2 regions of the Micromonospora sp. CNZ297 genome follow, and region 1 is predicted to be linked to the other one. Evidence: predicted binding sites of a transcription regulator. Region 1 holds the regulator's gene; the other holds the start of a gene.
What was found. Region 1 encodes HrcA, which represses chaperone genes, less so after heat shock. Its sites were predicted from a motif close to GGTTNGCACNCTCNNNNNGAGNGTGCNAACC; they were not measured.
Positions count from the first base shown of each region.

Region 2: a site for HrcA is predicted at 3,763-3,793, ahead of groES (co-chaperone GroES). Genes of this name have one in related genera too.

Region 1 is NZ_VISU01000009.1:51,937-63,911, forward strand. Features, by position in the region: gene lepA (translation elongation factor 4) at 1-630, shown strand, start outside; gene FB454_RS17590 (GlsB/YeaQ/YmgE family stress response membrane protein) at 852-1,139, shown strand; gene FB454_RS17595 (GlsB/YeaQ/YmgE family stress response membrane protein) at 1,393-1,677, shown strand; gene FB454_RS17600 (sugar ABC transporter substrate-binding protein) at 1,901-3,193, shown strand; gene FB454_RS17605 (carbohydrate ABC transporter permease) at 3,190-4,176, shown strand; gene FB454_RS17610 (carbohydrate ABC transporter permease) at 4,173-5,006, shown strand; gene FB454_RS17615 (hypothetical protein) at 5,020-5,880, opposite strand; gene FB454_RS17620 (enoyl-CoA hydratase-related protein) at 5,994-6,779, opposite strand; gene hemW (radical SAM family heme chaperone HemW) at 6,799-8,022, shown strand; gene FB454_RS17630 (DUF4870 domain-containing protein) at 8,062-8,673, opposite strand; gene hrcA (heat-inducible transcriptional repressor HrcA) at 8,906-9,928, shown strand; gene dnaJ (molecular chaperone DnaJ) at 10,002-11,147, shown strand; gene FB454_RS17645 (16S rRNA (uracil(1498)-N(3))-methyltransferase) at 11,149-11,883, shown strand.
Region 2 is NZ_VISU01000002.1:562,992-574,966, reverse strand. Features, by position in the region: gene FB454_RS06105 (ATP-binding cassette domain-containing protein) at 1-493, opposite strand, end outside; gene FB454_RS06100 (sugar ABC transporter substrate-binding protein) at 597-1,700, opposite strand; gene ybaK (Cys-tRNA(Pro) deacylase) at 1,904-2,383, opposite strand; gene FB454_RS06090 (THUMP-like domain-containing protein) at 2,439-3,671, opposite strand; gene groES (co-chaperone GroES) at 3,926-4,240, shown strand; gene groL (chaperonin GroEL) at 4,311-5,954, shown strand; gene FB454_RS06075 (sulfite oxidase) at 6,015-7,724, shown strand; gene FB454_RS06070 (WhiB family transcriptional regulator) at 7,896-8,279, opposite strand; gene FB454_RS06065 (helix-turn-helix transcriptional regulator) at 8,532-9,350, shown strand; gene FB454_RS06060 (DUF5319 domain-containing protein) at 9,363-9,767, opposite strand; gene guaB (IMP dehydrogenase) at 9,965-11,527, shown strand; gene FB454_RS06050 (GuaB3 family IMP dehydrogenase-related protein) at 11,559-11,975, shown strand, end outside.

The DNA.
Region 1 (11,975 bases):
GAGGTGTACGAGCCGACGGTGCGGGCCACGGTGCTGACCCCGAACGACTACGTCGGCGCCGTGATGGAGCTGTGCCAGGGTCGCCGGGGCAGCCTGCTCGGCATGGACTACCTCTCCGCCGACCGGGTGGAGCTGCGCTACACGCTGCCGCTGGCCGAGATCATCTTCGACTTCTTCGACCAGCTCAAGAGCCGCACCAAGGGTTACGCCTCGCTCGACTACGAGCCCTCCGGCGAGCAGGCGTCCGACCTGGTGAAGGTCGACATCCTGCTGCACGGCGAGCCGGTCGACGCGTTCAGCGCGATCGTGCACAAGGACAAGGCGTACACGTACGGCACGACGATCGCGGCGAAGCTGCGCACGCTGATCCCGCGCCAGCAGTTCGAGGTGCCGATCCAGGCGGCCATCGGCAGCCGGGTGATCGCCCGGGAGACCATCCGCGCGATCCGCAAGGACGTGCTCGCCAAGTGCTACGGCGGTGACATCAGCCGGAAGCGCAAGCTGCTGGAGAAGCAGAAGGAGGGCAAGAAGCGGATGAAGATGGTGGGCCGGGTGGAGGTCCCTCAGGAGGCGTTCATCGCGGCGCTCTCGTCCGACTCCGGCGACGGCAAGCCCGCCGGCAAGAAGTAGCCGCCAGAGCCCACGAACCGGCCGGCGTCCCCTCGCAGGGGCGCCGGCCGTTCGCGTACCCAGGAAATTTTCAGCTGCTGGCAGCGCTCCCACCTGCGGGTTCGTCCCGGCCGGGGGAGCGGCGGCCGATGCCGCCGGTTTCGGTTTTCGATGCGTCGGGCACTTAGCGGGCACGACAGCAAACGCACAGAACGTGCGAAATCGCTTTAGGAGGACCGACCGTGGAGTTCACCGTCTGGGGCATCATCACCGCGCTCGTCGTGGGTCTGATCGTCGGCGCGCTGGGCCGGCTGGTCGTGCCGGGCCGGCAGAACATGCCGATGTGGCTGCACATGGTGATCGGTGTCGGCGCGGCGCTGCTGGGCACCGTCCTGGCCCGCGCGCTCGGCATCGCCACGCAGACCGCCGGCATCGACTGGGCCGAGCTGGCCGTGCAGGTCGTGCTCGCCGCCATCGCTGTGGCCCTGGTGGCCGGCGTCGGCCGTCGCCGCAGCGTCTCGCGTTACTGATCGACGCACCACGCGCCTCGACGGGCGCCCGGCCTCACCGGCCGGGCGCCCGTCGGCGTATTCGAGGCATTGAACCCCGTCGGTGTGCCGGGACCGCCCGCCGCGCCGGGTTTCGGGGAGAAGCAGCAGGTCAGGGTACGTCTGCACAATTCGTCATCGGAGTCGGTTTGGATTTCCGGGCGGTCGGGAACTTAGCGATCACGACAGTGAACACACAAAAACGTGTGACCGGATCTTAAGGAGGAGGGCGACCATGGAGCTCACCGTTTGGGGCATCATCACCGCGCTGGTCGTTGGTCTGATCGTCGGCGCGCTGGGCCGGCTGGTCGTGCCGGGCCGTCAGAACATGCCGATCTGGCTGCACATGCTGATCGGTGTCGGCGCCGCGCTTCTGGGCACGATCGTGGCCCGGGCCTCCGGCTTCGCCGAGACCGCCGGTATCGACTGGCGCGAGCTGATGCTGCAGGTGCTCTTCGCCGCGATCGGCGTGGCCCTGGTGGCCGGCGTCGGCCGTCGCCGCGGCGTCTCGCGCTACTGACCCCGCACCACGCGCCTCGACGGGCGCCCGGCCTCACCGGCCGGGCGCCCGTCGGCGTATGTGAGCCCTGAACTGCCCGGACGGCATCGATGTCGGCCGGGCCTCCGGCTGCGATACGGTCGCCTGTGCCCTCCGTCACGAACACCCCCTGTTGTAAAGGAAATTTTCCTACTAAGGTGCGGCGGAGAAGGTTAGTGCCAAACGGCCCTGAGGGAGATATGGCGTGAACAGGTGGAAGCGGCTGGCTCCGGTCACCGCCATCGTGGCGTCGGCCGCGTTGGTGCTGACCGCATGCGGTGGCTCCGGCGACGACGACAAGGCCGCCGACAACAGCAAGCTCACTGTGTGGATGATGGGTGAGGGCGGCGACGCCCAGACCAAGTTCCTCGACAGCGTCGAGGCGGAGTTCAAGAAGAAGCACCCCGAGACCGACGTCGTGGTGCAGTACATCCCCTGGCTCGAGGCGCCGAAGAAGTTCCAGGCCGCGCTCGCCGGCGGGGAGGGCCCGGACGTCACCGAGCTGGGCAACACCGAGACCCAGGGCTGGGCCGCGCAGGAGGCCCTGGCCGACGTCTCGGACAAGTTCAACGGCTGGTCCGAGGGCAAGGACATCCTGCCCGACCTGGTCAAGAACGCCCAGCTCGACGGCAAGCAGTACGGCGTGCCGTGGTACGCCGGCGTGCGCGCCGTCTACTACCGCACCGACTGGTTCGCCGAGGCGGGCGTGAAGACGCCGACGAACTGGGACGAGATGGTCGCCGCCGCGAAGGCCGTGCAGGCCAAGAAGCCGGGCACCTACGGCATCGCCCTGCCCGGCAACTCCGAGCTGCCGTTCTACTCCTTCCTCTGGGGTGCCGGCGGGGAGATCGCGACCAAGGAGGGTGACAGCTGGAAGTCCGGCTACAACACCCCCGAGGCGCAGAAGGCGGTCAAGTTCTGGACCGACCTGGTGACAGTGCACAAGGTCGCCCCGCCGGCCGCCGCCGGGTGGAACGAGGTCGACGCCCGTACCCAGTTCGCCACCGGCAAGGCCGCCATGGCGTTCGCCGGTAGCTGGCAGGGCGGCGCGATGAAGAAGGACAACCCCGACATCGAGAAGGTGTGGGGTACGTTCCCGATCCCCGGCCCGGACGGCAAGCCCGCCCCGGCGTTCGCCGGCGGCTCCGACATCGCCATCTGGAAGGACAGCGAGCGGCAGGCGCTGGCCTGGGACTACATGACCGTGCTGCTGAGCAAGCAGAAGGACAAGGAGTTCGCCAGCAGCCTCGGCTTCTTCCCGGTCTACCAGGATCTGGTGAGCAGCGGCGACTACGCCAGTGACAAGGTGATGGCCGCGTTCGCCACCGCCATCCAGAACACCAAGCTGACCCCGCTCACCCCGAAGTGGGTCGAGGTCAGCCGGACCAAGACGGTGACCCAGGCGATGAACAGCTCGGTCATCAAGGGCCAGAAGACGGTCGAGAAGGCCACCGCCGACGCGGCCACCGAGATGGAAAGCATCCTCAACGCCAAGTGACCACGCTGACCGAGGCCACCGGCGAGGCCGCCGCGCGGGAGACCCCCGCGCGGCGGCGCCGTCGCCGGGTGGACCACCTTCCGTACCTGCTCCTCCTGCCCTGCCTGGCGATCATCGCCGTGTTGCTGCTCTGGCCGCTCGGCCAGGTCGTGTGGATGTCCTTCCACAAGCTGGACAGCGTCCGGCAGTTGCGCGGCGACCGCGAGTGGCCGTGGGTCGGCCTGGCCAACTACGCGCAGATCCTCGGCGACCCGTTCTTCCGTACGGTGCTGCGCAACACGGTGCTGTTCGCGCTCGCCAACGTGGCGCTCACGATGATCCTCGGCACGCTGGTCGGGCTGCTGCTCAACCGCCTGGGCAAGAAGATGGCCACGTTCGTGGCGAGCTGCGTGATGCTCGCCTGGGCCACCCCGGCGCTGACCGGCACCATCGTCTGGAAGTGGATCTTCGACGACACGAGCGGCCTGGTCACCTGGCTGTTCAACAAGCTCCCGGACGGGCTCTCGACGGCGCTGTTCGGGCGCAGCGACTGGACCGGGTACGGCTGGTTCAACGACCCGCTGCTGTTCTTCGCCATCCTGACGCTCGTGGTGGTCTGGCACTCGTTCCCGTTCATCGCGGTGAGCGTCCTGGCCGGGCTCAAGAGCGTGCCGACGGAGTTGCAGGAGGCGGCCCGGGTCGACGGCGCCGGGCCGTGGAAGGTCTTCTGGTCGGTGACGTTCCCGGTCCTGCGGCCGGTCTTCGGCATCCTCGTGGTGCTCTCCACGATCTGGGACTTCAAGGTCTTCACCCAGCAGTTCGTGCTGGCCGGCGGCACCCAGGACCGGTCCACGTTCATGCTGTCGATCTACTCGTACGCGGAGGCGTTCTCACCACCGCCCAAGTACGGCCTCGGCTCGGCCATCGCGGTCATCCTCACCGTGATCCTGCTCGTGGTGACCGCCCTGTACGTCCGCATGGTGCTGCGGCAGGAGGACGAATGATGAAGAAGATCGCCCTCAACGGCGCGGGCCTGCTGGTCGCGCTCTTCGCCGCGTTCCCGGTCTACTGGATGGTGGCGACCTCGCTGAAGCCCAACCGGGAGATCTTCTCGTCCACCCCCCGGCCGGTGCCGGCGGAGCCGACGCTGGAGCACTACCGGGAGATCCTCACCGGCAACCTGATCCCGGGCGTCACGTTCGCCGACTTCTTCCTCAACAGCGCCCTCGTCGCGCTGGCGACGGTGCTGCTGAGCGGGCTGGTCGCGCTGCTCGCCGCGACCGCTGTGGCCCGGTTCCGGTTCAAGCTGCGCACCACGTTCCTGATCATGCTGCTGGTGGTGCAGATGATCCCGCTGGAGGCGCTGGTCATCCCGCTGTTCCTGATGATCCAGCGGCTCGGCCTCTACAACACGCTGCCCAGCCTGATCCTCACGTACCTCGGCTTCTCGCTGCCGTTCGCGGTCTGGATGCTGCGCGGCTTCGTCGCCGCGGTGCCGAAGGAACTGGAGGAGGCCGCCGCCATCGACGGCGCCAGCCGGGCCCAGACGTTCCGCAAGGTGCTGTTCCCGCTCGTCGCGCCCGGCCTGGTCGCCACCAGCATCTTCTCGTTCATCACCGCGTGGAACGAGCTGATCTTCGCGCTGACCTTCATCAACGACCAGCAGAAGTACACGCTGCCGGTGGCCATGACGTTCTTCTTCGGCCGGGACGACACCGCCTGGGGCTCGGTGATGGCGGCGTCCACGCTGTTCACCCTGCCGGTGATCGTCTTCTTCCTGCTGGTGCAGCGCCGGATGGTCTCCGGCCTCGTCGCGGGAGCCGTGAAGGGCTGACCCGGCGGGCCGGTCAGGCCGCGGCGAACACCTCGGCCCGCACCTCGGTGGCCGGGTCGCCCTTCACCCGGGCCCAGGAGCCCTGCGCGGCGGTCCACTCCAGGTTGCCGAAGCGGACCTTCTTCACGCCGTGATCGTCGGCGTGCGAGACCAGCCAGTGCGCGTACCGCCAGCCGTTGCGGTCGTCGCCCGCCGGCACGGTGAGCGCGGTCAGGTCCGTCGCAGTGGCCAGCCGGGGCAGCCCCCAGTCCAGCGACAGGCTCTCCAGCACGGCGCTGGCGGCAGCCGGCCCGCGCATCGTCGGCGGCGAGCTGACCGTGCAGGCCACCGCGCCGGTCGCGTGGCCGAGCAACGCGCGGGTGAGGACCTCCGACTCGTCCGCCCACTTCTGGTACGCCTCGGGGAACGCCGACCGCTGCACCCGCTGGGCGGCGTCGGTGATCCGCATCCGCTCCCAGCCCTTGACCTTCTTCAGCGCGGCGTAGAACTTGTTCGCCGCGTACCGCGGGTCCTGGATCTCCTCCGGGCTGCCCCAGCCCTGGCTCGGGCGCTGCTGGAACAGACCGAGCGAGTCGCGGTCGCCGTGGGCGATGTTGCGCAGGTGCGACTCCTGGTAGGCGGTCGCCAGCGCCACCACCACCGCCCGCTCGGGCATCCGGCGCTGCATCCCGATGGCCGCGATGGTGGCCGCGTTCGCCATCTGGTCGGCGCCGAGCACCACCTCGCCGTCGGCCTTCACGGTGCAGGTCCGGCTGGCCAGGGGGAGCCGCAGGTGCTCGCCGAACTGCTTGGTCACGACGTAGACCGCGAGCAGTGCCAGCACGCACACCGCCACCCCAGATGCCACGATCGCCGCTCGCGTCCGCACCCGCACCCCCTGTCCCGACAGTCCGACAAGCGTACGTCCCACCCGCCACGGCGGGTCTCGGCCGACCGGCGGGCCCCACCTCGGCCGCAATGGGGCTCCCGCGGGGCCCGCCGCGAACCTCAGTCTCCGGCGGGCACCCAGGCGGCGGGACGCTTCTCCCGGAACGCCATGACGCCCTCGCGTCCCTCGTCGGAGAGGAAGTACCCGGTCGACAGGGCGGCCAACTCGGCGATCTCGGCCCGCAGGTCGGGACCGGCGGGCCGGCGCAGCAGCTCCTTCGCCCCGGCCAGCGCCCCCGGGGCGCCCTTCACCAGCGAGGCGCAGTAGCGCTCGACGGCGGCGTCCAGCTCGTCGGCCGGCACCGCTGCGGTGACCAGGCCGATCTCGGCGGCGCGGCGGCCGTCGAACGTGTCGCCGGTCAGGTACAGCTCGGCGGCGGCCCGCTGGCCCAGCCGGGGCAGCACGGTCGCCGAGATCACCGCCGGGATCACGCCGATCCGCACCTCGGTGAACGCGAACGTCGCCTCCTGCGCGCAGACCGCCAGGTCGGCGGCGGCGATCAGGCCCAGCCCGCCGGCCCGGGCCGGCCCGGCCACCTTCGCCACCACCGGCTTCGGGCACTCCCGCACCGCCACCAGCACGTCGCCGAGCATCCCGGCGGGCACCGTGCCGCTGGCGTACGCGGCGGCTGTCTCCTTCAGGTCGGCGCCGGAGCAGAAGACCGGGCCGGTGTGGTCGAGCACGATCGCGCGTACCGCGTCGTCGGCGACCGCGTCGGCCAGCCCGGCCAGCAGCTGGGTCATCAGGGGCGTCGAGAGCGCGTTGCGATTGTGCGGGCTGTCCAGGGTGAGGGTGGTCACCCCACGGGCCGTGGCGACTCGCACGAGAGCGTCCGGAGAGGTCATGCCGGGCACACTAGTGGCCATGCCCGGCGTCCTTCCAGAAGGCGAACCCGTCCCGCGCGACGGATCGCTGCCCGCCACCGCCCGTCGCGCCGTCGGCGCGCGCGGCTTCGGCGTGTACGTCCACGTCCCGTTCTGCGCCAGCCGGTGCGGTTACTGCGACTTCAACACGTACACCGCCTCGGAGCTGGGCGGCGGGGCGAGCCGGGAGACGTACGCCGACTCGGTGCTGGCCGAACTGGCGCTGGCCGCCCGGGTGCTGGGCGACTCGCCGCCACCCCGGGTCGACACGGTCTTCGTCGGCGGCGGCACGCCCACCCTGCTGCCCGCCGACGACCTGGCCCGGATCCTCGACGGCATCGACCGCGTCTGGGGGCTGGCCGCCGACGCCGAGGTGACCACCGAGGCCAACCCCGAGTCGGTGAGCCCGGAGTCGCTCAAGACGCTGCGGGCCGCCGGGTACACCCGGATCTCGCTCGGCATGCAGTCCGCCGCGCCGGGGGTGCTCGCGGTGCTGGACCGGCGGCACAGCGCGGGCCGGGCCACCGCCGCCGCGCTGGAGGCGCGCGACGCCGGGTTCGAGCACGTGAACCTGGACCTGATCTACGGCACGCCGGGCGAGACCGCAGACGACTTCGCCGCCTCGCTGGCCCAGGTGGTCGACGCGGGCGTGGACCACGTCAGCGCGTACGCCCTGATCGTGGAGGACGGCACCCGGCTGGCCGCGCGGATGCGCCGCGGCGAGCTGCCGTACCCCTCCGACGACGTGGCGGCGGACCGCTACCTGGCTGCGGAGGCCGCGCTCGGCGAGGCCGGCTTCTCCTGGTACGAGGTGTCGAACTGGGCCCGGTCGGCGGCGGCGGCGTGCCGGCACAACCTGCTCTACTGGACCGGCGCCGACTGGTGGGGCCTGGGCCCGGGGGCGCACAGCCACGTCGGCGGCGTGCGGTGGTGGAACGTCAAGCACCCGAGCGCGTACGCGGCCCGGCTGGCCGAGGGCGCCTCGCCCGCGCTGGCCCGGGAGCAGCTCACCCCGGACGAGCAGCACATGGAGGACGTGATGCTGCGGGTGCGGCTCGCCTCCGGGCTGCCGCTGGACGTGCTGGACGAGCCCGGCCGGGCGGGCGCCGAGCGGGCCCGGGACGCCGGGCTGCTCGACGCCGGGGCGTACGCGCGAGGGCTTGTGGTGCTGACGCTGCGCGGCCGGCTGCTGGCCGACGCGGTGGTACGCGACCTGCTGCCGTGACCGGCACCGGCCGGCCGCCCCCTCGGCCGGCCGGCGGTGTCACTTGATGAAGTTGTAGGTCATCGGGTAGCGGTAGAGCACACCCTCGTTGGCCTTGACCCCGCCGATGATTCCGAAGATCAGCGGCACCAGCCAGACCAGCATCGGGACGAAGAACAGGATCCCGCAGGTGATGACCGTGATCACCCAGGCGAGCACGCTGGCGATGGTCCAGGTGATCTGGAAGTTCAGCGCCGCGACCGCGTGGGCGCGGACCGTCGGCGACTGCTGACCGCGGGTCATCATCGCGATCAGCGGGGCGACCCAGCCGAGCAGACCGCCGCCGACGATGACACCCGCGGCGCCACCGAAGTGCGCCACCAGGGCCCACGTCTTCTCGTCGTTGTTGGCGTACGCGGCGGGGCCGTACCCGCCACCGGCGGGGTAGCCGGCGCCGTAGCCGGGCGTGCCGCCCGGCGGAGGGTAACCACCGGGGGGCGGGTAGCCGCCCGGAGGCGGATAGTCACCGGGCGGGGGATACCCGCCGGCGCCCGGCGCCCCGGACAGTGGAGCGGTGGGCGGTTCGCTGCCCGGCGACGAGCCGTAGGGCGCCGACGGGTCGGGCTGGGGGCCGGAGTCCCCTGCCCCTGGAGGGCGAGGAGGTTCTGTCATGGTCGCCACGGTAGGGGCACCGGTCAACTCGCACCAGAGCGACACAGACCGACGATGACCGGCTGTTCGGCCCTGGTGGGCGGCGCTGTGTGGTGGGCCGCACCGCAGGTCCGTCGGGCGATCATCGCGCCGGCGGGGGTGCCGACGTAGACTGGCACTCGCTACAGTCGAGTGCCAGCCGCCCGGCGGATGCCGCGTGCCGGCCCGGCCGAGGTGCGTCAGGAGGTGGGGAATGGGTCTCGACGACCGCAAACTCGCCGTGCTGCGCGCGATCGTCGAGGACTACGTCGCCACGCAGGAACCGGTCGGCAGCAAGGCCCTGGTCGAGCGGCACCAGCTCGGCGTCTCGCCGGCCACCGTGCGCAACGACATGGCGGTGCTGGAGGAGGAGGGCTACATCCGGCAGCCGCACACCAGTGCCGGCCGGGTGCCCACCGACCGCGGCTACCGCCTCTTCGTCGACCGGCTGTCCCGGGTCAAGCCGCTCAGCCCGGCCGAGCGCCGGGCGATCGAGCGCTTCCTGGTCGGCGCCGTCGACCTGGACGACGTGGTGCACCGCACGGTCCGGCTGCTCGCCCAGCTCACCCGGCAGGTGGCAGTGGTGCAGTACCCGAGCCTGGCCCGCTCCAAGGTGCGCCACCTGGAGCTGGTGCCGATCTCCACCACCCGGCTCATGGTCGTCATGATCGCCGACACCGGCCGGGTCGAGCAGCGGCTGGTCGAGCTGCCCGCCCCGGTGCCCGCCGACGACGTGACCGACCTGCGCCGGCTGGTGAACGAGAAGCTCGTCGGCAGCCAGCTCGCCGAGACGCCGCCGCTGGTGCAGGCGCTCGTCGAGGAGTCCGCGCCGCATCTGCGCCCGGCCATGACCACGCTCTCCACCGTGCTGCTGGAGACGCTCGTGGAACGGCACGAGGAGCGCCTCGCGCTGGCCGGACAGGCCAACCTCACCCGGGGCGGCCTGCTCGACTTCCAGGGCTCGCTGCGGCCCATCCTGGAAGCGCTCGAAGAAGAGGTCGTGCTGCTCAAGCTGATCGGTGAGACGGAGCCGAGCACCACCCGGGTGCTCATCGGCGACGAGAACGAATTCGACAACCTGCGGGCCGCCTCGGTGGTCAGCACCGGCTACGGACCGGGCAGCACGATCGTCGGTGGACTCGGCGTGCTCGGGCCGACCCGGATGGACTACCCCGGCAATATCGCCATGGTGAGGGCCGTGGCACGCTACGTGGGCGAACTGCTGGCCCAGAACTGACCAGTCAGGGCCGACGGCCGGTTCCGGCCGACGACCGGAGCGACGCGAGACGAACATGAGGACACCTAACGCAGTGGCCAGGGACTACTACGGCATTCTCGGCGTGAGCCGGGACGCCTCCGACGACGAGATCAAGCGCGCCTACCGCAAGCTGGCGCGGCAGTTCCACCCGGACGTCAATCCGGACCCGGAGGCCCAGGAGAAGTTCAAGGACATCAACGCCGCGTACGAGGTCCTCTCGGACGACCGGAAGCGGCAGATCGTCGACCTGGGTGGCGACCCGCTCGCCCCGGGCGGCGGCGGCATGGGCGGTCCCGGCGGCCCGGGCGGCGCCGGTCCGTTCGTCGGCTTCCAGGACATCATGGACGCGTTCTTCGGCGGCGCCGCGGGCGGCAGCCGGGGGCCGCGTCCGCGTACCCGCCCCGGTGCGGACGCGATCCTGCGCCTGGAGCTGGACCTCAACGAGACCGCGTTCGGCGTCGAGGCGCCGATCACCGTCGACACCGCCGTGCTCTGCACCACCTGCTCCGGCGCCGGCACCGCCGCCGGCACCCACCTGGCCACCTGCGAGGCGTGCGGCGGCCGGGGCGAGGTGCAGTCGGTGCAGCGGACGTTCCTCGGCCAGGTGGTCTCCGCCCGGCCGTGCACCGTCTGCCAGGGCTACGGCACCACCATCCCGCACCCCTGCCCGACCTGCGCCGGTGACGGCCGGGTGCGCACCCGCCGCTCACTCACCGTGAAGATCCCGGCCGGGGTCGAGGACGGCATGCGGATCCGCCTGGCCCAGCAGGGTGAGGTCGGGCCGGGTGGCGGCACCGCCGGTGACCTCTACGTCGAGATCCACGAGCGGCCGCACGACGTCTACTCCCGCAAGGGCGACGACCTGCACTGCCGGGTCACCGTGCCGATGACCGCGGCCGCGCTGGGCACCCGGCTGACCATCAAGACGCTGGACAGCGAGGAGACGGTCGACGTCAAGCCCGGCACCCAGCCCGGAAGCACGATGCGGCTGCGCGCCCGGGGCGTACCGCACCTGCGCGGCACCGGCCGGGGCGACCTCTACGTGCACCTGGACGTGCGTACCCCGACCAAGCTCGACGCCGACCAGGAGCGGATGCTGCGCGACTTCGCCAAGACCCGCGGCGAGGAGGTCGCCGAGCTGACCAAGCAGGGCGGCTTCTTCTCCCGGATGCGCGACGCCTTCAACGGGCACGCCTGAGGTGTCCGCCCCGCTGTTCCTGGTCGAGGCGCTGCCCACCGGTGACACGCTGACGCTGGACGGCCCGGAGGGCCACCACGCGGCCACCGTGCAGCGGCTGCGCGCCGGCGAGGAACTGGTGCTCGCCGACGGCCGGGGCGGCACCGCCGCCGCGGTGGTCACCGCCGTCGGCCGCGGCACGCTCGACCTGCGGGTCACCAGCCGGGGGTACGCGGACGCGCCGGTACCCCGGCTCGTCGTGGTGCAGGGCATCGCCAAGGGCGACCGGGGTGAACTCGCCGTGCAGGCGATGACCGAGGTCGGCGTGGACGAGATCGTGCCGTGGGCGGCGTCCCGCTCGGTGGCACAGTGGCGCGGCGACCGGGGCGGACGGGCCCGGCAGAAGTGGGTCGCGACCGCCCGGGAAGCGGCCAAGCAGGCCCGCCGCCCGTGGCTGCCGGTGGTGGCCGGCGCGCCCGACGAGTCCACCGCCTCGGTGGCCCGCCGGATCGCCGGTGCGGCCGGCGCGTTCGTGCTGCACGAGGGTGCCCACGACCGGCTGACCACAGTCGACCTGCCGGCCACCGGCGAGATCGTGCTGGTGGTGGGCCCGGAGGGCGGCATCGCCGACCACGAGCTGGCCGCGTTCGCCGACGCGGGCGCCCGTACGGTCCGCCTGGGCCCGTCGGTCCTGCGCACGTCCACGGCTGGCGTGGCAGCCCTGACGGTCCTGGCCACCCGCCTGACCCACTGGTAAACCCGCGCCCTCGTTCCCCGCCCGCGTTCTCCCGGCGCGCTGATCTTGCAGTTTCGGCCCGCCTTGCGCCCCTTTTTCGACGCTTTGTGGGG
Region 2 (11,975 bases), on a different contig from region 1:
GCCGGCTGTTCCAGAGCACGGCCTTGGCGATGGCCACGGTCTGCCGCTGGCCGCCGGAGAGGCTGGCCACGTGCTGGCGCAGCGACTTCACGGTGCGCACGCTCAGGCCGGCGAGCGTCTCGGCGGCCATCTGCTCCATGGTCGGCTCGTCGAGCACGATGCCGCTGCGCTTCTCCCGGCCGAGGAACATGTTCTGCACGATGTCGAGGTTGTCGCAGAGCGCGAGGTCCTGGTAGACGACCTCGATCCCGAGCGCGGCGGCGTCCCGAGGGCTGTTGATGGTCACCGGGCGGCCGTCGAAGACGAACTCGCCGGCGTCGGTGGGGTGGATGCCGCTGATGCACTTGACCAGGGTCGACTTGCCGGCGCCGTTGTCGCCGACCAGCGCGGTCACCTCGCCGGCGTGCGCGGCGAAGGCGACGTCACGCAGCACCTGGACGGGACCGAAGCTCTTGTCGATCCCGCGTAGCTCCAGCAGGGGGGTTGCGGACACGGGGTTCTCCTTTGGGCGGAGGGAGGTCTCGGATCCCGTCCGGCGCGGGCGCCGCCCGGCACGGGAAACCCCGTGCCGGGCGGCGCCGCCTGAGGCGGGTGGGTCAGCTCACGCCGGCGTCGGTGCAGAGCTTCGCGAAGGCATCGGTGCAGAGCTCTTCCTTGGTGACGTATCCGTCGGCCACCACGTCCTTGACGTTGTCCTTGTAGATGGCCTTGGGCTCCAGCAGCACCGACGGCACGTCCCGGCCGCCCTCCGGGTCCTTGACCGTCTGGCCGGTGTCCTTCCGCTCACCCTTGGCGAGCGCGATGGCCAGCTCGGCGGCGGCGTCCGCCTCCTTCTTGACCGCCTTGTAGACAGTCATGCACTGGTCACCGGCGAGGATGTTCTGCAGGCCCTCCTTGGTGGCGTCCTGACCGGTCACCGGAACCTTGCCGTTGAGCTTGTTCTTCTTCAGCACCGAGATGGCCGCGTTGCCGAGACCGTCGTTGGCGGCGAGCACGCCGTCGATCTTGCCGCCGGCCTTGGTCAGCTGCTGCTCGAAGATCGTGGCGGCCTGCGCGTTGTCCCAGGCCGGCACCGAGTCGTCGGCGACCTTGGTGTACTCCTTCGAGTCGAACTTCGGCTTGAGCACCGAGTCGTACCCGTTCTTGAACAGGGTGGCGTTGTTGTCGGTCGGCGAGCCGTTGAGGTACGCGATCGACGGGTTCTTGACGCCCTTGTCGGTCAGGCACTTGCTCAGGCCCTCGCCCTGGAGCTTGCCGACCGCCTCGTTGTCGAAGCTGACGTAGTACTGGGCGGAGCCGCCCAGGGTCAGCCGGTCGTAGTCGATGGTCGCGACGCCCTGCGACTTGGCCTTGTCGAGCACGGCCTTGCCGGTGCCGGAGTCCAGGTTGACGATCATCAGGACGTTGACGCCGTTGGTGATCATCTGGTCGGCGATGGTCTGGAACGCGGTCTTGTCGTTCTGCGCGTTCTGGATGTCGGACTCGACGCCGGCCGCGTCGAACGCCGCCTTGAGGTACTTGCGGTCCGCGCCCTCCCAGCGGGCGGAGGACTTGCTGTCCGGCAGGATCACGCCGATCTTCGGCTTCTTGGCGTTGGAGCCGCCGGCCTCGTCGGAAGAACCGCCGTTGTCACCGCAGGCGGCCATGCTGCCGGTCGCGAGAAGACCGACGGCCGCGAAGGTGAGGAAGCCCTTGCGCATGTGCAGGGTCCTTTCGGAGGTGGGGGAGTGGTGATGTTTTGTTGTGCCCGGCAACGTATTCCCCGCTTCCCATGCGCCGCAAGACTGCCGAGGTCGGAAGTTTGTTGGCGGCGGTAACAATTCAGCAACGCGGTTGTCACCCGCGGGACACCGCCGGGAGAGCGCGTTCCGGAAACGCTCCCACACGTACCGTCACGAGCCGCTCAGGCAGTGGCGATCGACGCCGTCGTCGCCCCGGTGAGCGCCACCAGATCCGTCGGCGCGAGCTGCACCTGCAACCCCCGGCGACCCGCCGAGACGTACACCGTCGGGTGCGTCAGCGCGGAGGCGTCGATGACAGTCGGTAGCCGCTTGCGCTGCCCGAGCGGGCTGATGCCGCCGCGGACGTATCCGGTCGCCCGCTCGGCCGTCGTGCGCTCCGCCATCGTCGCCCGCTTGCCGCCGGCCGCGGCGGCGAGCGCCTTCAGGTCCAGCTCGCCGGTCACCGGCACCACCGCCACCGTCAGCCCGCCGTCGACCTCGGTGACGAGCGACTTGAACACGCGCTCCGGCGCCACGCCGAGCGCGGTCGCCACGAGCGCGCCGTAGTTCGGCGCGTCCGGCGAGACGTCGTAGGTGTGGGTGCTGTGGGCGATCTTCCGCTTGCTCAGCAACGCGATCGCCGGAGTGCCAGGGCCCGCCACGGGCTCAAGCTAACCCGCGCGCCGCGACACCGCGAGCCGGAAACGTGAGCCGGGGTCAACCGCCGGGCGGAACCGGCCGGCAGACGAGCACAGTGGGGTCGCCGGCCACCCGGGTCAGCGCCAGACCGGCCGCCTCGTCACCGGACAGCCGCAGGTCGCGGCGCAGCTTCTCCGGCTCCAGCGCCGAGCCGCGCTTGCGGATCTCGACCCGGCCGACGCGCCGCTCCCGCAGCAGGGCGCGCAGCCGCTTCAGCGAGAACGGCAGCACGTCGGTGATCTCCAGGCAGCGGGCGAACGGCGTGGGCCGGGCCTCGTCGGCGTACAGGTAGGCGATCGACGGGTCGGCGAGCGTGGCGTCGAGGTCGGCGGCCAGCTCGGCGACCAGGTGCGCGCGCACCACGGCCGGATCCGGGTCGTAGAGGAACCGCCGCACCGGTCCCACCGGCGCCTCCTGCGCACCGGTCCCGGTGAGGTGATAGGAAGGGCCCCTTTTACTACCGGAGGCGTTAAGAAGGGGCCCTTCCTTCTCGCGCAGCAGGGTGGCGCGGCGTGGGACCTCGGCCAGCTCGCCGCACCAGAGCGCGGCCTCGACCAGGTCGCCGTCCACGCTCACCCACTCCGCCTCGGCGCCGGCCGGGATCAGCGCGTGGTCCAGCCCGGGCGCCACCTTCACCACTGTGCGCGGCACGCGCGCGGCCAGGCCGGTGACGAAGTCCCACGGCGGCGAGTAGGCGTTCGGGTCGAACACACGCCGCCCGGTGCCGGCCCGCCGCCGCGCCGGATCGCAGAACACGGCGTCGACCCCTGTCGCGTCGAACGCCGTGGCGTCACCGCGTTCGACGGTCACCAGGTCGGTCAGCCCGGCCGCCTCGGCGTTCGCGGCGGCCATCGCGGCGGTCACCGGGTCGGCCTCCACCGCGTACACCCGGATGCCGGCGCGAGCCGCGGCGAGCGCGTCGGCCCCCAGCCCGCACCCCAGGTCGGCCAGCGTGGTCACACCCGCGGCCCGCAGCCGCGCGGCGCGCCGGTCGGCGACCGCGCGGCGGGTGGCCTGCTCCAGCCCGGCCCGGGTGAGGAACATCCCGGCCGCCGCCGCGCCGAACTTGCCGGCCGCCCGGCGGCGCAGCTCGGCCTGGGTGAGTGCGGCCGCCGCGAGCCCGCCGGGGATTCCGGCCGAACGCAGCGCGGCAGCCGCCGCCAGCGGGTCGCCGCCGGCCACCCGTTCGGCCGCGGCGAGCGCGGCCGACCCCTCGGGGGTACGCAGCGCGGCGAGCTGGTCGAGATCCACGCGCTCATTCTCCCGGCCCGGTTCCGGCGCGACACGGAGGGCGACGCGTTGGCACTCTCCTTGACGGAGTGCTAGCCGAGGAATAACCTGCGATTAGCACTCTCACCCTGAGGGTGCCAACGCCCGAGCCTCGTGCCCGGGGGTTGAGCGCCAGGCGGACCGGCACCCGCGACGACGGCCCCGCCCGGTGGCATGTGGCAGATTGACGCTGGTCGGCATGCCGGCCGGCAACGACACCAAGTACCCGGGAGGGTATGCCCGTGACTACCGCGACCAAGGTTGCGATCAAGCCGCTCGAGGACCGCATCGTGGTCCAGGCGAACGAGGCCGAGACCACCACCGCCTCGGGCATCGTGATCCCCGACACCGCCAAGGAGAAGCCGCAGGAGGGCACCGTCCTCGCTGTCGGCCCGGGCCGGATCGACGACAAGGGCAACCGCGTGCCGATCGACGTGAAGGTCGGCGACACCGTCCTCTACTCGAAGTACGGCGGCACCGAGGTCAAGTACGCCGGCGAGGAGTACCTGGTGCTCTCCGCCCGCGACGTCCTCGCGGTCATCGAGAAGTAAGCAACCGATCAGTGTCGTTGCCCCGGTCCGGCTCGCCGGGCCGGGGCAACGTCGCTTCGAAGGGATACTGATGGCGAAGATCCTCAGCTTCTCGGACGACGCCCGGCACCTGCTCGAGCACGGTGTCAACGCCCTCGCGGACGCGGTGAAGGTCACCCTCGGCCCGCGCGGGCGCAACGTCGTCCTGGACAAGAAGTTCGGTGCGCCCACGATCACCAACGACGGCGTGACCATCGCCAAGGAGATCGAGCTCACCAACCCGTACGAGAACCTCGGCGCGCAGCTGGTCAAGGAGGTGGCGACCAAGACCAACGACGTCGCCGGCGACGGGACCACCACCGCCACCGTGCTGGCCCAGGCCATGGTCCGCGAGGGCCTGCGCAACGTGGCCGCCGGCACCAACCCGACCGGCCTGAAGCGGGGCATCGACGCGGCGGCCGCCAAGGTCTCCGAGGCGCTGCTCGGCAAGGCCGTCGAGGTCGCCGGCAAGGAGTCGATCGCGCACGTCGCGACCGTCTCCGCGCAGGACGCCGCCATCGGCGACCTGATCGCCGAGGCGATGGAGAAGGTCGGCCGCGACGGCGTCATCACCGTCGAGGAGGGCTCCGCGCTCACCACCGAGCTGGAGGTGACCGAGGGTCTCCAGTTCGACAAGGGCTTCATCTCGCCGAACTTCGTCACCGACCTGGAGGCGCAGGAGGCGGTCCTGGAGGACCCGTACATCCTGATCACCACCCAGAAGATCTCGGCGATCGAGGAGCTGCTGCCGCTGCTGGAGAAGGTTCTCCAGAACAACAAGCCGCTGCTCATCGTCGCTGAGGACGTCGAGGGCCAGGCCCTGTCCACGCTCGTGGTCAACGCGCTGCGCAAGACCGTCAAGGTCTGCGCCGTCAAGGCCCCCGGCTTCGGCGACCGCCGCAAGGCGATGCTCCAGGACATGGCGATCCTGACCGGCGCCGAGCTGGTCGCCCCGGAGCTGGGCTACAAGCTCGACCAGGTCGGCCTGGAGGTGCTCGGCACCGCCCGTCGCGTCGTGGTCGACAAGGAGAACACCACAGTCGTCGACGGTGGCGGGCAGGCCTCCGAGGTCGCCGACCGGGTCGCGCAGATCCGCAAGGAGATCGAGGCCTCCGACTCCGAGTGGGACCGAGAGAAGCTGGCCGAGCGGCTGGCGAAGCTCTCCGGCGGCATCGCCGTGATCAAGGTCGGCGCGGCCACCGAGGTCGAGATGAAGGAGCGCAAGCACCGCATCGAGGACGCCATCGCCGCGACCAAGGCCGCGGTCGAGGAGGGCACGGTCCCGGGTGGCGGTGCCGCCCTGGCCCAGATCCTGCCGGCGCTCGACGACGACCTGGGCTTCACCGGTGACGAGAAGGTCGGCGTCTCGATCGTGCGCAAGGCGCTCGTCGAGCCGCTGCGCTGGATCGCCCAGAACGCCGGCCACGACGGCTACGTGGTGGTGCAGAAGGTCGTCGCCCAGGACTGGGGTCACGGCCTCGACGCCGCCACCGGCGAGTACGTCGACCTGGCCAAGTCCGGCATCATCGACCCGGTGAAGGTGACCCGCAACGCGGTCAGCAACGCCGCCTCGATCGCCGGCCTGCTGCTCACCACCGAGAGCCTCGTGGTGGAGAAGCCGGCCGAGCCGGAGCCGGCCGCCGGTGGCCACGGCCACTCGCACGGTCACGGCCACCAGCACGGCCCGGGCTTCTGACCCGACCGCACGGCCCGACGTCAGGGCACACCGCCGACCCGGTGGTGTGCCCTGACGCGTATGCCCTTACGGAACGCTGACGACATTGGCAGCCGGGCCGGCGGGTCGACCAGACTGGACGCCGTGAGCACCCTCTCCCGCCGCCGCGCGGCACTGGCCGGTGTCGTCGCCGCCGTGGTGGCACTCGGCACCGCCGAGCCCGTGGCGGTCCTGACCGGTCCCCGGTCCGCGCCGCTCGTCGCCGTCGGCGGACTCGTCGTCGACCTCGTACCCGAGCCGGTCAAGCAGTTCGCCATCGACGTCTTCGGTACGTACGACAAGATCGCCCTGCTGGTCGGGACGGCGCTGCTGCTGGCCGCCTTCGGGGCGCTGCTCGGCCTGGCGGCGGCCCGGCGGCTGGTGATCGGCCTGGCCGGCGTCGCCGCGTTCGCCGTGCTCGGCGTCGCCGCCGCGCTGACCCGGGCCGGCGCTGACGCGTTCGACGCGCTGCCCTCCCTGGCCGGCGGCGGACTCGGCGCGCTGACGCTCTGGGCGTTCGTGGCCGGACCGCTGGGCGCCGGCCCGGCACGCCGGGAGCAGGCCGGGCGCGACCGGGCCGACGCGGCGGACCGGCCGCCGTCGGCGCCGCCTCCGGCGGTCGCCGCGCTCGCGGGGGAGGAGAAGACCCCGGGCGGCTGGGAGCCGGTACGGCACGACGATGACGCGGAGTCGCGGCGGCGGTTCCTGCGCGGCGCCGGGCTGCTCACCGGCGCTGCGGCGGTGGCCGGGCTGGGCGGGCACTGGCTGGCCGGGCGGCGCGGCGTGTCGGCGGCCCGGGAGGCGGTGACGCTGCCCGCCCCGGCCGCGCCCGCCCCGCAGGTGCCGGCCGGAGCCGACCTGTCACTGCCCCGGCTCGCGCCGTACGTGACGCCGAACCGGGAGTTCTACCGGATCGACACGGCGCTGGTGGTGCCGCAGGTGGACCCGGCCACCTGGCGGCTGCGGATCCACGGGCGGGTGCGCAACCCGATCGAGCTGAGCTTCGACGACCTGCTGGCCCGCCCGATGGTCGAGCGGTACGTGACGCTCGCCTGCGTCTCCAACGAGGTGGGCGGCGACCTGATCGGCAACGCGCGCTGGCTCGGCGTACCGATCAAGGAACTGCTCGACGAGGCCGGCCCGGAGGAGGGCGCGGACCAGGTGGTGGGCCGCGCGGTCGACGGGTGGACCTGCGGCACGCCCACCTCGGTGCTGCGCGACGGGCGGGACGCGCTGCTCGCGGTCGGCATGAACGGCGAGCCGCTGCCGATCCAGCACGGCTTCCCGGTGCGGATGGTGGTGCCGGGCCTCTACGGGTACGTGTCGGCCTGCAAGTGGCTCACCGAGCTGGAGCTGACCAGCTTCGCCGACTTCGACGCGTACTGGGTGCCGCGCGGCTGGTCCGTGCAGGGCCCGATCAAGACGCAGTCCCGGATCGACACGCCCCGGCCCCGCAGCCGCCCGGCCGCCGGCCCGGTGATCGTGGCCGGTGTGGCGTGGGCGCAGCACCGCGGCATCCGTCGCGTCGAGGTACGCGTCGACGGCGGCCCCTGGCAGGAGGCGACGCCGGCCCCGGCGGTGTCGGCGGACACCTGGGTGCAGTGGTCCTGGCGGTGGGACGCGACGCCGGGCGAGCACGCGCTCCAGGTGCGGGCGACCGACACGACCGGTGAGACCCAGACGGAACAGCGCGCCCCGGTCGCCCCGGACGGCGCGACCGGCTGGCACACAGTGCGGGTCACGGTCACCTGACGACCGCCCCACCCCGAAAGATCAACACCAGTTCCCCGAAGTGGTGGCATCAGAGGCTCCGCGATATGGCCATTTCGCCGAGCTGGTGTTGATCACGCGGGGGGCCGGGGCGGGACGACACGACGCCGCGCCCCGGGGTCCGGGGCGCGGCGTCGGGGGTCGTGAAGCCGGTCAGGCGACCTTGCGCTGGTCCGGCACGGCGGTGTTGTGCGGCCGGCCGAGGCGCGCCTCCAGCCGGGCGATGTCCACCTTGGTCTGCCGGCGGTCGGCCAGGTCCTCCCAGCCGAGGGCGAGCAGCCGCAGCCGCTCGGACTCGCTGAACCCGCCCCAGACGCCGTACGGCTCGCGTACGGAGAGCGCGTGGGCGGCGCACTCGGCGCGTACCGGGCAGGCGCGGCAGACCGACTTGGCACCCATCTCGCGGCGCAGCCGGGAGGAGCCGCGCTCGCCGTCCGGGTGGAAGAACTGCGCGCTGTCGCGGCCACGGCAGGCTCCGAGCCGCTGCCAGTCCCAGAGCTCGTCGATCGGTCCAGGCAGCCTACGTACGTTCGACATCAGCACCCCTCCTCCCGCGCGGCACCGCGGAGAATGTTCGTTGCCAGCTACCGGGCGGCGGTCCGCGCGGGATGCCGGTTCCGGATGAACCCCTCGGTACCCGAGCGGTCCGCGGCTCACACATCTGTGATCGAAAACCTCGGACACTCGGCGGCATATGCCCCATCTGTCGGAAAAGTTCGGATGATTGCCCGGAACCCCCTCCCGAGCCCACCTCCGCATGGTCTGCTCTGAGTCGGAGAGGAGACCACTGTGCGTAGTGTTCTTGTGTGCGTTCGGACACCATTGGCGGCCCAGCATCTGACCTCCGCGGCGGCGCGGCTCGGGCTGTCCGGCGTCGTCCGGACGGCCGTCTCCGATCCGGAGGTGATGTTGCGGCTCGCCGAGCGCCCGGTGGACGTGGTGCTCGCCGACACCGCCCTGACCCGTCCGGACAGCGCCGGCTTCGTCCGGCGGGTGCTGGCCCGTGCCCCGCAGGCTGCGGTGCTGCTGCTCGGCGCCGAGGAGTCGGAGTCGGCGGCGGCCACCATCAGCGCCGGGGCGCGCGGACTGATCCAGAACGCCGACCACGACCTGACCAGCGCGGTCGCCAAGGCGCTGCTGCTGCTCTCCGCCCCCGGGCGGAGCAACAGGCACCGGGTGGCGGACACCGCCCGGGACGCGGCGGCTGTGGGCGGGCCGACCCGGCCGGCGGCGCCGGGGCGTACCCAGGGTGGGCCCGGCTGGCCGGCGACGGCGCCGGTGGACGCGGCGGGCCTGCCCACAGTGGTGCCCGTGCAGCGGGGTGAGGACCCGGACGACCCGGCGGCGGCCGACGGCGCGGAGGCGCCCCGGCCCGGTGCGGCCCAGCGGCCGGCGCGGTCGCCGCGCAGCGCGATCGGGCTGACCGAGCGGGAGCTTCAGGTGCTGCTCGGCATGGCCGAGGGCAAGAGCAACGCGGAGATCGGGCGGGAGCTGTTCGTCTCCGAGGACACGGTCAAGACGCACGCCCGGCGGCTGTTCCGCAAGCTCGGCGCGCGCGACCGGGCGCACGCCGTGGCGGCCGGGTTCCGGGCCGGCCTGGTCGCCTGACCCGCGCGGGGATCACTCCTGCGCGGAGTCGTCGGTGCCCTCGGTGAGCGTGTCGTGCACGCCGTCCGCGTAGCCGCGGGCGTAGTCCCAGCTCACGTAGTGGTCCGGGTCGGGGTCGTAGGCCGGCTCGTGCACCCGGGGACGCCCCGAGTTGAGCAGGTGGCGCAGGTTGCCGCGCAGCAGGTCCCAGTCGAAGTAGTGCGGCTCGCGGCAGTCCTCGCACTCGATCACCAGGCCGCGCACGCCGATCGGCTGGAGCAACGCCTGGTAGATCTCCAGATCGGCGAGATCCTCCAGGACGTCCTGGCGCTCGACCTCGCTCAGCGGGTCGAGCGCGTCGTCGTCGCCGGGATCGTGCAGGCCGGCAGCCGGATCGGCCGGGTCGCCGTTGAACGGGTCGATGGGCTCGTCGTGCACCCCTTCACCGTAGACCCCGCGCCGCAGGAAAGCCCGCCCCAGCCCGTGCTGTGGCCCGGCCTACCCTCGGGCCCGCCGCTTCCCGGGCGCGGACGGGCAAGTGGGTACGATGAGGCGACGCGCCGTCACCAGGCGCCTGCCGGTGCCCCCGCGCGCCGCCTCGCTGCAGCCCGTACGACCAGCTCAGGGGAGCAATCGTGGAGAATTCGCCCAGCACCGAGATCCCGGCCGGCACCGACGGCGGGGAGTTGGGTGGCCATCTGCCCGAGCTGCCGGCCGGTTCGGCCCGGGTGGTGCCGCTCGGGCTGACCTTCGACGACGTCCTGCTCCAGCCGGGCGAGTCGGACGTCGTGCCCAGCCGCGTCAACACCCGCACCCGCCTCACCCGCAACATCGAGCTGACCGTGCCGCTGCTGTCCAGCGCGATGGACACCGTCACCGAGGCGCGGATGGCGATCGCCATGGCCCGCCAGGGCGGCATCGGCGTGCTGCACCGCAACCTCTCCGTCGAGGACCAGGCGCTCCAGGTCGACCTGGTGAAGCGCTCCGAGTCCGGCATGATCACCAACCCGGTGACCGCCAGCCCGGACGACACGCTGCGCGAGGTCGACGCGCTCTGCGGGCGCTACCGCATCTCCGGCGTGCCGGTGGTGGACGGGCAGGGCCAGCTGGTCGGCATCGTCACCAACCGCGACATGCGGTTCGTCTCCGACCCGGCCACGCCGGTGCGCGAGATCATGACCCGCACCCCGCTGATCACCGCCCCGGTCGGCGTGAGCAAGGACGACGCGCTCGGCCTGCTGCGCCAGCACAAGATCGAGAAGCTGCCGATCGTGGACGCGGGCGGCAAGCTGCGCGGCCTGATCACGGTCAAGGACTTCACCAAGAGCGAGCAGTACCCGAACGCCACCAAGGACGACGCGGGCCGGCTCCGGGTCGCCGCCGCGGTCGGTGTCGGCGAGGACGGCTACAAGCGCGCCCGTGCCCTGGTCGACGCCGGCGTGGACGTCGTCATCGTCGACACCGCGCACGGCCACCAGCGCGCCGTGCTGGAGATGGTCGCCCGGCTCAAGCGGGACGTCACCATCGACATCGTGGGCGGCAACATCGCCACGTACGCGGGCGCGAAGGCGCTCGTCGAGGCCGGCGCGGACGGCGTGAAGGTGGGCGTCGGCCCGGGCGCCATCTGCACCACCCGGATCGTGGCCGGTGTGGGCGTACCGCAGATCACCGCGATCATGGAGGCGGCCCGCGCCGCCGGCCCGGCCGGTGTGCCGGTGATCGGTGACGGCGGTATCCAGTACTCGGGCGACATCGCCAAGGCGCTCGTCGCCGGCGCCGACACGGTGATGCTCGGCAGCCTGCTCGCCGGCTGCGAGGAGAGCCCCGGCGAGCTGATCTTCATCAACGGCAAGCAGTACAAGGCGTACCGGGGGATGGGCTCGCTCGGCGCGATGCAGTCGCGCGGCCAGGGCAAGTCCTACTCCAAGGACCGCTACTTCCAGCAGGACGTGCTCGCCGAGGACAAGCTCGTCCCGGAGGGCGTCGAGGGTCAGGTGCCCTACCGGGGGCCGCTCTCCGCCGTCGCCCACCAGCTCATCGGCGGGCTGCGCGCCGCGATGGGGTACGTGGGCGCGGAGAGCATCCCGGAGCTGCACCGGCGCGGCCAGCTCATCCGGATCACCGCGGCCGGGCTCAAGGAGAGCCACCCGCACGACATCCAGATGACCGTCGAGGCGCCCAACTACCACTCCCGCTGAACCACCACCCCCAAACCACCTGGAGTCCCCCATGCGTGACGTGGTCGAGATCGGGCTGGGCAAGACCGCGCAGCGCGGCTACCACCTGGACGACATCGCCATCGTGCCGAGCCGCCGCACCCGGGACGTCGACGACGTCTCCACCGCGTGGCAGCTCGACGCGTACCAGTTCGGCATCCCCTGCGTCGCGCACCCCTCGGACGCGACCATGAGCCCCGCCTCGGCGGTCCGGCTCGGCCAGCTCGGCGGCCTCGGCGTGCTCAACGTCGAGGGCCTCTGGACCCGGTACGAGAACCCGGCCAAGATCCTGGAGGAGCTGGCCGGTCTCGGCGAGGACGCGCGGGCGACCAAGCGCCTCCAGGAGGTCTACGCCGAGCCGATCCGCCCCGACCTGATCGCCGAGCGGGTCCGCGAGCTGCGTGAGGGCGGCGGCACGGTGGCGGTACGG